3 regions of the Pseudomonas sp. LFS074 genome follow, and region 3 is predicted to be linked to each of the others. Evidence: predicted binding sites of a transcription regulator. Region 3 holds the regulator's gene; each other region holds the start of a gene.
The links. Region 3 encodes FliA, which starts transcription of late flagellar genes. Its sites were predicted from a motif close to CTAAAGTTTNNNNNNNNNNNGCCGNTAA; they were not measured.
Positions count from the first base shown of each region.

Region 1: a site for FliA is predicted at 2,606-2,633, ahead of ACNQP3_RS08405 (methyl-accepting chemotaxis protein). Genes of this name have one in related genera too.
Region 2: a site for FliA is predicted at 1,839-1,866, ahead of ACNQP3_RS16505 (methyl-accepting chemotaxis protein). Genes of this name have one in related genera too.

Region 1 is NZ_JBFPFV010000001.1:1,824,206-1,828,373, forward strand. It holds gene ACNQP3_RS08400 (pseudouridine synthase) at 39-923, shown strand; gene ACNQP3_RS08405 (methyl-accepting chemotaxis protein) at 1,011-2,576, opposite strand; gene acnA (aconitate hydratase AcnA) at 2,738-4,168, opposite strand, start outside.
Region 2 is NZ_JBFPFV010000001.1:3,614,822-3,618,989, reverse strand. It holds gene ACNQP3_RS16515 (DUF1835 domain-containing protein) at 1-668, opposite strand, end outside; gene ACNQP3_RS16510 (alpha/beta fold hydrolase) at 895-1,785, shown strand; gene ACNQP3_RS16505 (methyl-accepting chemotaxis protein) at 1,926-3,551, shown strand.
Region 3 is NZ_JBFPFV010000002.1:504,020-508,187, reverse strand. It holds gene flhF (flagellar biosynthesis protein FlhF) at 1-1,224, shown strand, start outside; gene fleN (flagellar synthesis regulator FleN) at 1,318-2,151, shown strand; gene fliA (RNA polymerase sigma factor FliA) at 2,148-2,888, shown strand; gene ACNQP3_RS20410 (chemotaxis response regulator CheY) at 2,992-3,366, shown strand; gene ACNQP3_RS20405 (protein phosphatase CheZ) at 3,387-4,168, shown strand, end outside.

The DNA of each region.
Region 1 (4,168 bases), on a different contig from region 3:
GGCGATAATGCGCGGCCGTGAACGTTACGAGCCTTGCCATGACCACGCCTTTCGACCCCGCCCGCCAGCAAGCCAGCACGGTGTGCCTGCCACCCGGTAATTGGGCGACAGTGCTCGATTGCTTGTGTGACCATTTCAAGGCCATCGACCGCGCCCAGTGGCTTGACCGCTTTGCCCGTGGCCGGGTGTTGAATGCCGAGGGGCAGGCGGTTTCCGCCGAGCTGCCTTACAAGCGTGGCATGCGTTTGCACTACTTCCGCGAAGTGCCGAACGAACGGCCAATCCCGGTGCAGGAGGTGGTGCTGCATGTGGACGAGCACTTGGTGGTGGCCGACAAACCGCATTTCCTACCGGTGACGCCGACGGGTGAGTACGTCGAGCAGACCTTGCTGCGCCGACTGATCCGTCGTCTGGGCAACCCACATTTGGTGCCGTTGCACCGCATTGACCGGCACACCGCAGGGCTTGTGCTGTTTTCCGCCAACCCGCAAAGCCGCAGCGCCTACCAGCGACTGTTCCCCGAGCGGCGTATCGACAAGCGCTACCAGGCCATTGCCGCTGCCCTGCCGCAGCATGCATTTCCACTTGTGCACAAAAGCCGCCTGGTGCATGGCGAGCCGTTTTTTCGCATGCACGAAGTTGAGGGCGAGGCCAACAGTGAAACCCTGGCCCAAGTGCTGGAAAAGAACGGTGAGCTGTGGCGCTATGGCTTGTCGCCAGTGACAGGCAAGACCCATCAGCTACGCGTGCACATGGCAGCGTTGGGGGCGGGGATCAGCAACGACCCTTTCTATCCGCAGTTGCGCAACGAAGAAGATGACTATCAGCGACCGCTGAAACTGTTGGCGCACAGCTTGCGTTTCGACGACCCGCTAAGCGGCGAAGAGCGCTTTTTCGAAAGCCGCTTGCAGTTGGACTGGTAATGCAGCAAGCCGGGCTTACGCGGTCCCTGCAGGCAGCCTTGTGTCGCGAAAGGGCGTTCCTACAGGGACGGCGCAAGCCTGCTGCAATCAGCGGTTGAACCGCTCCACCAACGAATACTGGCTCCCTGCCGTGCTGGTCAGTTCCTCGCTAAGCAGTGCCGAGTGCTGCGCCTGCTCGGCGGTCTGGTCGGCCAGTTCGGCAATGGTGCTGATGTTGCGGCTGATTTCGTCAGCCACTGCGGTCTGCTCCTCGGTCGCTGCGGCAATCTGGGTGGCCATGTCGGTGATGTTGGCCACCGCTTCGCTGATCCCCACCAATGCTTCGTCAGCCTGCATCACCCGGTCGACACCTTCCTGCGCCTGGCGGTGGCCGGTTTCCATGGTCAGCACGGCATTGCTGGCGGTTTGTTGCAACTTGGCGATCAGGCCGTGGATCTGCCCGGTGGATTCGGCGGTGCGCTGGGCCAGCTGGCGCACTTCATCGGCTACCACGGCAAAGCCGCGGCCCATTTCACCGGCACGCGCCGCTTCGATGGCCGCATTCAGCGCCAGCAGGTTGGTCTGGTCGGCGATACCCTTGATCACGTCGACCACGCCACCAATTTCATCGCTGTCCTTGGCCAGTTGCGTCACCGTCTGGCCGGTTTCGCCCACCGCCGCCGACAGGCGTTCAATGGCCTCGCGGGTTTCCCCGGCAATCTGCCGGCCCTGGCTGGTCAGGCGGTTGGCTTCCTGGGTGGCGTCGGCAGTACGCTGCACGTGGTTGGCTACTTCCTGAGTGGTGGCGGCCATCTGGTTTACCGCAGCGGCAACCTGCTCGGTCTCCACTCGCTGGCGTTCCAGCCCCGAGGAGCTCTTGTGCGCCAGGGCATCGGACTGACGCGCCTGGTCGCTGAGGTGCTCGGCACTGTCCTGCAGGCGGGTCAGGCAGGTTTTCATGCGGGCATCCTGGCTGAGCATGGCCATTTCCAGGCGCGCCTGCACGCCACGGCTGTCGGTGTACATCTGTGCGATCAGCGGGTCGGAAGTGGTCTGTTCGGCCAGACGCAACAGGCGCTTGAGGCCGCGTTGCTGCCAGCTCAGGCCGAGCAGGCCCAAGGGCACGGATAGCCCGGCAGCCAGGGCAAAGCCCCAGGAATGGCCCAGCCAGTTGCCGATCAGGAAGCCTACCTGGCTGATGAGGATGAACGGCAGCCAGTCCTGCAGCACTGGCAGCCACTTGTCCCTGCGAGGTACGGCCGGCTTGCCCTGGTTGATGCGCTGGTACAGGCCTTCGGCGCGACGGATCTGCTCGGCGGTGGGTTTGACTCGCACCGACTCGAAGCCGACAACTTGGTTGTTATCGAAGATGGGTGTGACGTAGGCGTTGACCCAGTAATGGTCGCCAGACTTGCAGCGGTTCTTGACGATACCCATCCATGGCTGGCCCTGCTTGAGGGTTTGCCACATGTGGGCAAACACTGCAGCCGGCACGTCGGGGTGGCGTACCAGGTTGTGCGGCGCGCCCGTCAGCTCTTCGCGGGTGAAACCGCTGATTTCGATGAAGGCATCGTTGCAGTAGGTGATCACGCCCTTGGCGTTGGTGGTGGAGATCAACCGCTGCTGGGCAGGGAAAGTCCGTTCTCTCTGGGTAATCGGCTGGTTGTTACGCATGGGTTGATAGTCCGCAGGGCTTTGGACGGTTATCGGCAAGCGGCTGGTTTTATTGAATGATTATTTAATGGAGCGTCGTTGGAGCTATGGCGCCTGTGAAATCGAGCGCCGCGCGGGCGGCGCTCGATTTCACAGGCGCTGCATATCTTCAGCCAGGCACCTCAGCCAGCAATCAGCTGACGCAACACATAATGCAGAATGCCCCCGGCCCTGAAATACTCCACTTCATTCAGGGTATCGATCCGGCACAACACGTCGATCTGTTCCTGCTGGCCATCCTCGCGGGTGATGCGCAAGGGCAAGCTCATGCCCGGGCGAATCTGCGCGCCGTTCAAACCCAGCACATCGATTTGCTCCTTGCCGGTGAGCCCCAGCTGCTTGCGGTCGTTCCCGGCCTTGAATTGCAGAGGCAGCACGCCCATGCCGACCAGGTTGGAGCGATGAATACGCTCGAAGCTTTCTGCGAGCACGGCTTTGACACCCAGCAGGTTGGTACCCTTGGCTGCCCAGTCGCGGCTCGAGCCGGTGCCGTATTCCTGGCCGGCGATCACCACCAGCGGGGTGCCTTCCTGCTGGTAACGCATGGCCGCATCATAGATCGACAACTTCTCGCCAGTGGGCACGTGCAAGGTGTTGCCGCCTTCTTCCCCCCCCAGCATTTCGTTGCGGATACGGATGTTGGCGAAGGTGCCACGCATCATCACCTCGTGGTTGCCACGCCGCGAGCCGTAGGAGTTGAAGTCGCGTGGTTCTACGCCTTGTTCGCGCAGGTAGCGCCCGGCCGGGCTGTCGGCCTTGATGTTGCCAGCGGGGGAGATGTGGTCGGTGGTCATCGAGTCGCCCAGCAGTGCCAGCACCCGCGCGCCGTGGATGTCGGCGATGGCTGGTGGCGGCCCGCCGATGCCGTCGAAGAACGGCGGGTGCTGGATGTAGGTGGAGTCAGCCTGCCACACGTAGGTGGCGGCCTGTGGCACCTCGATGGCCTGCCACTGCGCATCACCTGCGAACACTTCGGCGTATTCCTTGTGGAACATTGCCGTGTCGACCTTGGCCACTGCTTCGGCAATTTCCTGCTGGCTGGGCCAGATATCGCGCAGGTACACAGGTTGGCCGTCTTTGCCGGTGCCCAGCGGATCACGGGTGAGGTCCATGCGTACGCTACCGGCCAGCGCATAGGCCACGACCAGCGGCGGCGAAGCCAGCCAGTTGGTCTTGACCAGGGGGTGCACGCGGCCCTCGAAATTGCGGTTGCCCGATAGCACCGAGGCCACGGTGAGGTCGGCGCTGCCGATGGCCTTCTCGATCGCTTCGTCCAGCGGGCCGGAGTTGCCGATGCAGGTGGTGCAGCCATAACCGACCAGGTCGAAACCAAGCTGGTCGAGGTAAGGCGTGAGCCCGGCTGCCTTGAAGTAGTCGGTGACAACCTTGGAGCCCGGCGCCAGCGAGCTCTTGACCCAGGGCTTGCGTTGCAGGCCTTTTTCCAGCGCTTTTTTCGCCACCAACCCGGCAGCCATCATCACGCTGGGGTTCGACGTGTTGGTGCACGAGGTGATTGCGGCAATCACCACGGCGCCATCGCGCAGGGTGTGAGT
Region 2 (4,168 bases), on a different contig from region 3:
CCGATGCCGATGAAGCGCTCGACACCGGGCACTTGGTCAGCTTCGATCAGTTCCAGCCGGCGTGGCAGGCCGGGGAGGCTGGCGAGCACGCGAATCAGGAACAGCTGGTCGTAAGCGTCGGCCTCGCACCACAGTACCAGCTTGCTGTCTGTGCTCAGGCCGGCCAGCGCCGCTCGCTGTGCGGCCTGGCGCTGTTCAACGTCCTCCGCCCGCAGGTTGAACGCCTGCTGCACGTAGTCTCCACGCACCCGCCAGTACCGTTCCTCGGGCAACGCCGGTACCGGGCCCATGACCATGGGGTCGTCGAACATCTGGAATGCACCGGCAAACCCGGCGGTGCGCAGGCTGTGGGCGATGTCGTTGCCGCAGCGCCAGTGCTGCACGGTGGCTTCGTCATCGGCGGCAAAACCGGGGTGGCGTGCGGCAAAGGCCACGGCGTCGGCATGTGCCTTGAGCTTTGGCCAGCTGGCAAAGCCGGCCTCGCGGGCCACCAGCCATTGGGTATCGGCAAGCCGGTAGTCGGGGCCGGGCAGGCCGAGCGTACGCAATTGCTCGCGGGCGTCTTCGGCCTGGTGATTGTTCAGGGCGTTCAGCAAGCGCTTGGCGCGTTTGCGCAAGGCGGGCAGGTCGAGCAGACCGTGCTGACGGGATGCATTGATGGCGGGCATGCCAACTCCTTTGGGGCTCGGTCCGCCGACAAGCCGGGAGCTGGTATGGGAATGTGTTGACGCAAGGCTCGGGCAACCCCTTCGCGCGGACCGCAGGCGCAGCCAGCGCCCAGGCCCTGACTTTAACGGTGCAGCGCAGCGGGTTGCAAACGATAGTTTTCCCATGCCTTGTCGCGCGTCTTATAGTGGCGGGCTTTTCTCAGTCGAAGTCAAAGGAGTGGCTGACATGCGTGTACGTACCCTGCTGGCGGCAATCGGGGCCAGCTTGTCGCTGTCTTCGGCATTGGCCGCGCCCGGCCAGCCAGAGCCCGCGCCAAGCGAACGTATTTCAGTGCAGGTCGAAGGCGCTGGGCCGGACGTTATCCTGATCCCGGGGCTGGCCTCATCGCGTGAGGTATGGGCGGGGCTCGCCAGCACGCTGCGCCAGCAGCACCGCCTGCACCTGGTGCAGGTCGCGGGTTTTGCCGGCTCGCCAGCCGTGCCCGCCGTGGACGGGCGCGTGGCCGCTCCGGTGGCCGAGGCGGTAGCCGACTACATCCGCAGCCAGCGCCTTGAGGCACCGGCCATCATTGGCCATTCGCTGGGCGGTGAGGTCGCGCTGATGCTGGGGGCACGTCATCCTGAGCAGGTAGGCCGGCTGATGGTCGTCGATGCGCTGCCGTTCTACACGTTGCTGATCGACCCCAGGGCAACCGCCGAAACCGCCGCACCGCAGGCTGCCGCATTCCGCGATGCAATGTTGGCGGCCCCTGCAGCGCAGGCCGAAGCGATGCAGCGCACGGCCATCGACCGGTTGGTCAAGACCGCAGCGGCACGGCCTGCACTTGTTGCGGCGGCGCTGCGCTCGGACCGCAAGGCCGTAGCCGATGCCACCCACGAACTGATGACCACCGACCTGCGCCCGGAGCTTGGCGCTATCCAGGCGCCGATAGAGGTCGTATACGCCTATGACCCTATGTATGGCATACCTGCCTCCAGCGTCGATGCAACCTTCGCTAATGCCTATGCCGGCACGCAGGGCATCAGCTTCAAGCGAATCGATGGCAGCTTCCACTTCGTCATGCTGGATCAACCCCAGGCCTTCACAGAGGCGGTGGTCGACTTTCTCGGTCGCTGAGGCTGGCCTCGGCGCAATCTGTTCGGTTACCGCCCATAACCGCATGCCGGCGCCTCAAGCCTGCGCCAGCTACTCCGATAGCAGCACACCCACCGTCGAATCATCGACCAGAAGTGGTGCCAACAAGGAGTACTGCCCGCATGCTTGCCAACCTGAAGATCCGCACCGGAATGTTCTGGGTGTTGTCGCTGTTCAGCCTGACCCTGCTGTTTTCCACCGTCAGTGCCTGGTGGGCAGCAGTGGGCAGCGACCAGCAGATCACCGAGCTGGACCAGACGGCGCACCAGTCGGACCGGTTGAACAATGCGTTGCTGATGGCGATTCGTTCCAGCGCCAATGTGTCCTCGGGCTTCATCGAGCAGTTGGGTGGCCATGACGAGAGTGCTGGCAAGCGCATGGCGCTATCGGTGGAGCTGAACGACAAGAGCCAGGCGCTGGTCGATGCGTTTGTCAAAAATGCCCGTGAGCCAGCCCTTCGCACGTTGGCACTCGAGCTGCAGGCTACCTTTGCCGAATACGCCAAGGCGGTTGCCGGGCAGCGCGAGGCGACCCGTCAGCGTTCGCTGGAGCAGTACTTCAAGGTCAACAGCGATGCCGGCAATGCCATGGGCCGGCTGCAAGGGCTACGCCAGCAGTTGGTCGGCGCACTGAGCGAACGTGGCCAGCAAATCATGCTGGAGTCCGACCGGCGTCTGGCCCGTGCGCAGTTGCTGAGCCTGTGCCTGCTGGGTGTGACCCTGCTGCTGGCGGCACTGTGCTGGGCTTTCATTGCCCAGCGTGTGCTGCTCCCGCTGCGTGAAGCCGGTCGGCATTTTCAGCGCATTGCCGGTGGCGACCTGAGCGTACCGGTGCAAGGGCAGGGCAACAACGAGATCGGCCAGCTGTTCCATGAGCTGCAGCGCATGCAGCAGAGCCAACGCGACACCCTTGGGCAGATCAATCACTGTGCCCAGCAGTTGGATGCCGCCGCCACGGCGTTGAATGCGGTCACCGAGCAAAGCGCCAACAACCTGCGCCAGCAGGGGCAGGAGCTGGAGCAGGCCGCTACCGCCGTGACCGAAATGACCACGGCCGTGGAGGAGGTTGCGCGCAACGCCATCACCACCTCGCAAACCACCAGCGAGTCCAACCAGCTGGCTGCGCAAAGTCGCCGGCAAGTCGGTGACAACATCGACGGCACCGAAGCCATGACCCGCGAGATCCAGACCAGCAGTGCGCATCTGGAACAGTTGGTCGGGCAGGTGCGGGATATCGGCAAGGTACTGGAAGTGATTCGCTCGGTGTCCGAGCAAACCAACCTGCTGGCGCTCAATGCTGCCATCGAAGCCGCCCGCGCCGGTGAGGCCGGGCGCGGCTTTGCGGTGGTGGCAGACGAGGTGCGCACGCTGGCCTACCGCACGCAACAATCGACCCAGGAAATCGAGCAGATGATCGCCCGCGTGCAAGCCGGCACCGAGGCGGCGGTGGCTTCGATGCAGGCCAGCACCAACCGGGCGCAATCGACACTGGAGGTGACCCTGGCCTCGGGGCAGGTGCTGGAGGGCATTTACAGTGCGATCGGCGAAATCAACGAGCGCAACCTGGTCATTGCCAGTGCGGCCGAAGAGCAGGCCCAAGTGGCGCGGGAGGTAGACCGCAACCTGCTCAATATCCGCGAGCTGTCTCACCATTCAGCGGCGGGAGCGCAGCAGACCAGCGAAGCGAGCAAGGCGCTAGCGGGCCTGGTGGGGGAGATGACGGCGTTGGTGGGGCGGTTCAAGGTTTGAGTGATGGTGGCCACGCCAGCAAGTAACATTAAAACAAGGTGAAACTTATTTAAAGTTCTGCTTGCTGGTTGACTTCGATACTACGCTTGAATAAAGTTCGACCGGCCCTGGACAAGGGCCTTACTTTCAATCACTGAAGAATTCAATGGACACAGTATCTAGTCGCTGCCTGACCACCGCCGTACGGCCAGGTCAGGCACTTGAACCGGAACACCGGTCCCGACGCCTCGGTCGGGCAAGCCGCGCCAGAGCCTGATGCTCCGCCGTAGCTTGCCGCCGCCGGTGTCCGCCGGTTGGAGGCAAGCTCATGAACCTCACTTCATTCGTTTCATATCGCCTGCTCGCCTGCTTTGCGGCGCAGCAGGCCTGTGCCTGGCCGCGCCGCCTGCACGGGTACCCTGATGACTGCCAGAACCCCCCAAGTAGATGCGGGGCGCTGGCGCGTTAGCACGCCGGAACCCCCAAAACTTCTCACTGAATAAAAGATATCAAACGGTATCTTTGTGCTCGAACTTTTTAAATGAAAAGTTTGCGGTGGCGTATGGCCTGTTGTTTATGACAAAGGAATAAAACCATGGATTGCGCGAGTAGAAAGTTCGCTGCCGAAACAACTTCCG
Region 3 (4,168 bases):
GGCAACCGTCGCATCGCCGGCGGTGTCGAACTGACGGCCGCGCTGGACTACAAGCTGTCTGCCCTGGCCCCGCGTGTGCCCAACGCCGAACTGGAAGAAGAGCTGCGCAAGACCCATACGCGCATCGCCACTGCCCAGGCCGAACTGGATCATCGTCAGGACAGCAGCGACAACAACCGCCAATTGTTCGCCGGGCAGTCGCTGACCGCCGCCGAGCCGTTGGTCGAACCGCACATCGATGCGCCCGAGGCCGCTGCGCCAGCCCCTGCGTCGGCGCCGGTCGATCCGCGCCTGTTCGATGCCATGCGCTCCGAGCTTTCGGGCCTGCGCGAGCTGCTGGAAGTGCAGCTCGGCTCGCTGGCCTGGAACCAGCTGCAAGGCAGCAAGCCGCAGCAGGCCACCGTCTGGCGCCGGCTGCAGCGCATCGGTCTGTCCGGGCCGATCGCCCGTGAGCTGCTGGACCTGACCGCCGAGATCGACGAGCCACGTCAGGCCTGGCGCATGTTGCTGGCGCATCTGGCGCGGATGATCGAAATCCCCGAGGTCGAGCCGATCGAAGAGGGTGGGGTGATCGCCATGGTCGGCCCGGCCGGCATGGGCAAGACCACCACCCTGGCCAAGCTGGCCGCCCGCTACGTGCTCAAGTACGGCGCGCAGAACCTGGCGCTGGTGAGCATGGACAGCTTCCGCATCGGCGCCCAGGAGCAGCTCAAGACCCTGGGCCGCATCCTTAACGTGCCTGTGACCTACGTCGACCCGGGCCAGTCGCTGGCCGCGGCGCTGGAGCCGCTGCTGCGCAAGCGCGTGGTGCTGATCGATACCGCTGGCCTGCAGGCCAGTGACCCGGCCCTGCGCATGCAACTTGAAACCCTGGCCGGGCGTGGCATTGCCGCGAAGAACTACCTGGTGCTGGCCACCACCAGCCAGAAGCAGGTGCTGACTGCTGCCTACCACAGCTACAAGCGCTGCGGCCTGGCTGGTTGCATCCTGACCAAACTCGATGAAACGGCGAGCCTTGGCGATGTGCTGAGCCTTGCCATCAGTCATGAACTGCCAGTGGCCTACCTGACCGATGGGCCGCGCATTCCTGACGACCTGCACCTGCCTCGGGGGCACCAGTTGGTCACCCGCGCGGTCAATGTGCAGCAGCAGGACGAGCCCAGCGAAGAGGCCATGGCCGACATGTTCGCTGATCTCTATCACAACCCACGGCGAGCGGGTTGATGATGAAGTGTGTGCAAGGTAGCTATGCCAAAGGGTACGCAGAATTGCCCTACGTGTGGCCTGAGTCCCAGCGAGACAAGGTAAAGAACAGACATGGGTAGCATGCATCCCGTACAGGTGATCGCCGTGACCGGTGGCAAAGGTGGCGTCGGCAAGACTAACGTTTCAGTGAACCTGTCCCTGGCGCTGGCCGAGCTTGGCCGCAGGGTCATGCTGCTCGACGCCGACCTGGGCCTGGCCAATGTCGACGTGCTGCTGGGCCTTACCCCCAAGCGGACCCTGGCCGATGTCATCGAAGGGCGCTGCGAATTGCGCGACGTGATGTTGCAGGGCCCCGGTGGTGTGCGCATCGTACCGGCTGCCTCGGGCACGCAGAGCATGGTGCACCTGGCCCCGGCCCAGCATGCCGGGCTGATCCAGGCGTTCAGCGAAATTGGCGACAACCTCGACGTGCTGGTGATCGACACCGCGGCGGGTATCGGTGATTCGGTGGTCAGCTTCGTCCGCGCGGCACAGGAGGTGCTGCTGGTGGTATGCGACGAACCCACCTCGATCACCGACGCCTACGCCCTGATCAAGCTGCTCAACCGCGACTACGGCATGAACCGTTTCCGCGTGCTGGCCAACATGGCGCAGAGCCCGCAGGAAGGCCGTAACCTGTTCGCCAAGCTGACCAAGGTCACCGACCGTTTCCTCGACGTTGCCCTGCAGTATGTGGGTGCTGTGCCGTATGACGAGTGCGTGCGCAAGGCGGTGCAGAAGCAGCGTGCCGTGTACGAAGCTTTCCCACGGTCCAAGTGCGCGCTGGCCTTCAAGGCGATAGCCCAGAAGGTCGACAGCTGGCCGCTGCCGGCCAACCCGCGTGGCCATCTGGAGTTCTTTGTCGAGCGTCTGGTGCAACCCACCAGCGCGGGTCCAGTGCTATGAACGCCAGCGGTTTCAAGATGTACAGCCGAGCGTCGAAAGACGCCCAGTACGAGCTGATCGAACGCTACGCCCCGCTGGTCAAGCGCATTGCCTACCACCTGCTGGCGCGGTTGCCGGCCAACGTGCAGGTCGAGGACCTGATCCAGGCCGGCATGATCGGCCTGCTGGAAGTAGCCAACAAATACGACGCCAGCAAGGGCGCCAGCTTTGAAACCTACGCCGGCATCCGCATTCGCGGGGCCATGCTCGATGAAGTGCGCAAGGGCGACTGGGCACCGCGTTCGGTGCACCGCAACACCCGCATGGTCAGCGACGCGATGCGTGCGGTTGAAGCCAGAACCGGACGTGACGCTAAAGATCATGAAGTTGCTGCCGAACTCCAATTGAGTCTCGATGATTACTACGGGATCTTGAACGATACCTTGGGCAGCCGCCTGTTCAGCTTCGACGACCTGTTGCAGGACGGCGAGCACGAAGGGCTGCATGAGGATGGTGCCAGTGGCCAGGTAGAACCTGCGCGTGGCCTGGAGGACGAGCGCTTCCAGGTCGCCCTGACCGAGGCCATCGCCAACCTGCCGGAGCGTGAGCGCCTGGTGCTGGCGCTGTACTACGACGAAGAGCTGAACCTCAAGGAAATCGGTGAGGTGCTGGGGGTCAGCGAGTCGCGGGTCAGCCAGTTGCACAGCCAGTGTGCCGCGCGCCTGCGCAGCCGCCTGGGGGAATGGCGGGCGCGTTGAGCCCGCTGTCGTTGCAGTCGTTTTCTACGTTGTACCGAATTGTGAATGCGCGCTCGGGGCCGAGCGCGTTTGAGACTGCTTGGAGGTCTACTTGAACAAAGACATGAAAATCCTCATCGTTGACGACTTTTCGACGATGCGGCGGATCATCAAGAACCTGTTGCGTGACCTGGGCTTCACCAACACCGAAGAAGCCGATGACGGCACCACGGCGCTGCCGATGCTGGAGAACGGCCACTACGACTTCCTGGTGACCGACTGGAACATGCCTGGCATGTCCGGCATCGACCTGCTGCGTAAAGTGCGTGCCAGCGACAAGCTGAAGAGCATGCCGGTACTGATGGTGACCGCCGAAGCCAAGCGCGACCAGATCATCGAAGCGGCCCAGGCCGGCGTCAATGGTTACGTGGTCAAGCCGTTCACCGCCCAGGTGCTCAAAGAAAAGATCGAGAAGATCTTCGAACGCGTCAACGGCTGAGTCACGTCAGGGGGCGCGCCATGGATTCATCACAAACGTCTTTGGGCGAGTTCGAATCGACCCTGAAGAAGCATGCCCAGGAGCTGGTCGAAAGCCTGGAGCGGGGCCGTTTCGGCGAGGCGGTGCAGCTGATTCATGAGCTGAACCAGACCCGCGACCGCGGCCTGTACCAGGAAGTCGGCAAGCTGACCCGCGAGCTGCACAGTGCCATCGTCAGTTTCCAGATCGACCCGACCATGCCGCAGGCCGAGGGGGTGTCGCAGATTACCGACGCCACCGAGCGCCTGTCTTACGTGGTCAGGCTTACCGAGGGCGCGGCCAACCGCACCATGGACCTGGTCGAGGAAAGCACCCCGGTGCTCAACGATTTGGCCAGCGAGGCACATGCACTGAGCGCCGACTGGCAGCGTTTCATGCGCCGTGAAGTGGCTGCGCCGGAGTTCCGTGACCTGGTCAAACGCATCGACAGTTTCCTGACGCACAGCGCCGAGGGCAACCGCAAGGTCGCCGGGCACCTCAACGACATTCTGCTGGCCCAGGACTATCAGGACCTGACCGGCCAGGTGATCAAGCGCGTCACCACCCTGGTCACCGAGGTGGAAAGCAACCTGCTCAAACTGGTGCTGATGGCCAGCCAGGTCGACCGCTTCGCGGGCATCCAGCATGACCACGATCAGCTGCGCGCAGAAAAAGATCGAGAAAAACATCCGACTCGGGGTGAAGGTCCGCAGATTCATGCCGATAAGCGTGAAGACGTTGTGTCCGGTCAGGACGATGTCGATGATCTGCTGTCCAGCCTGGG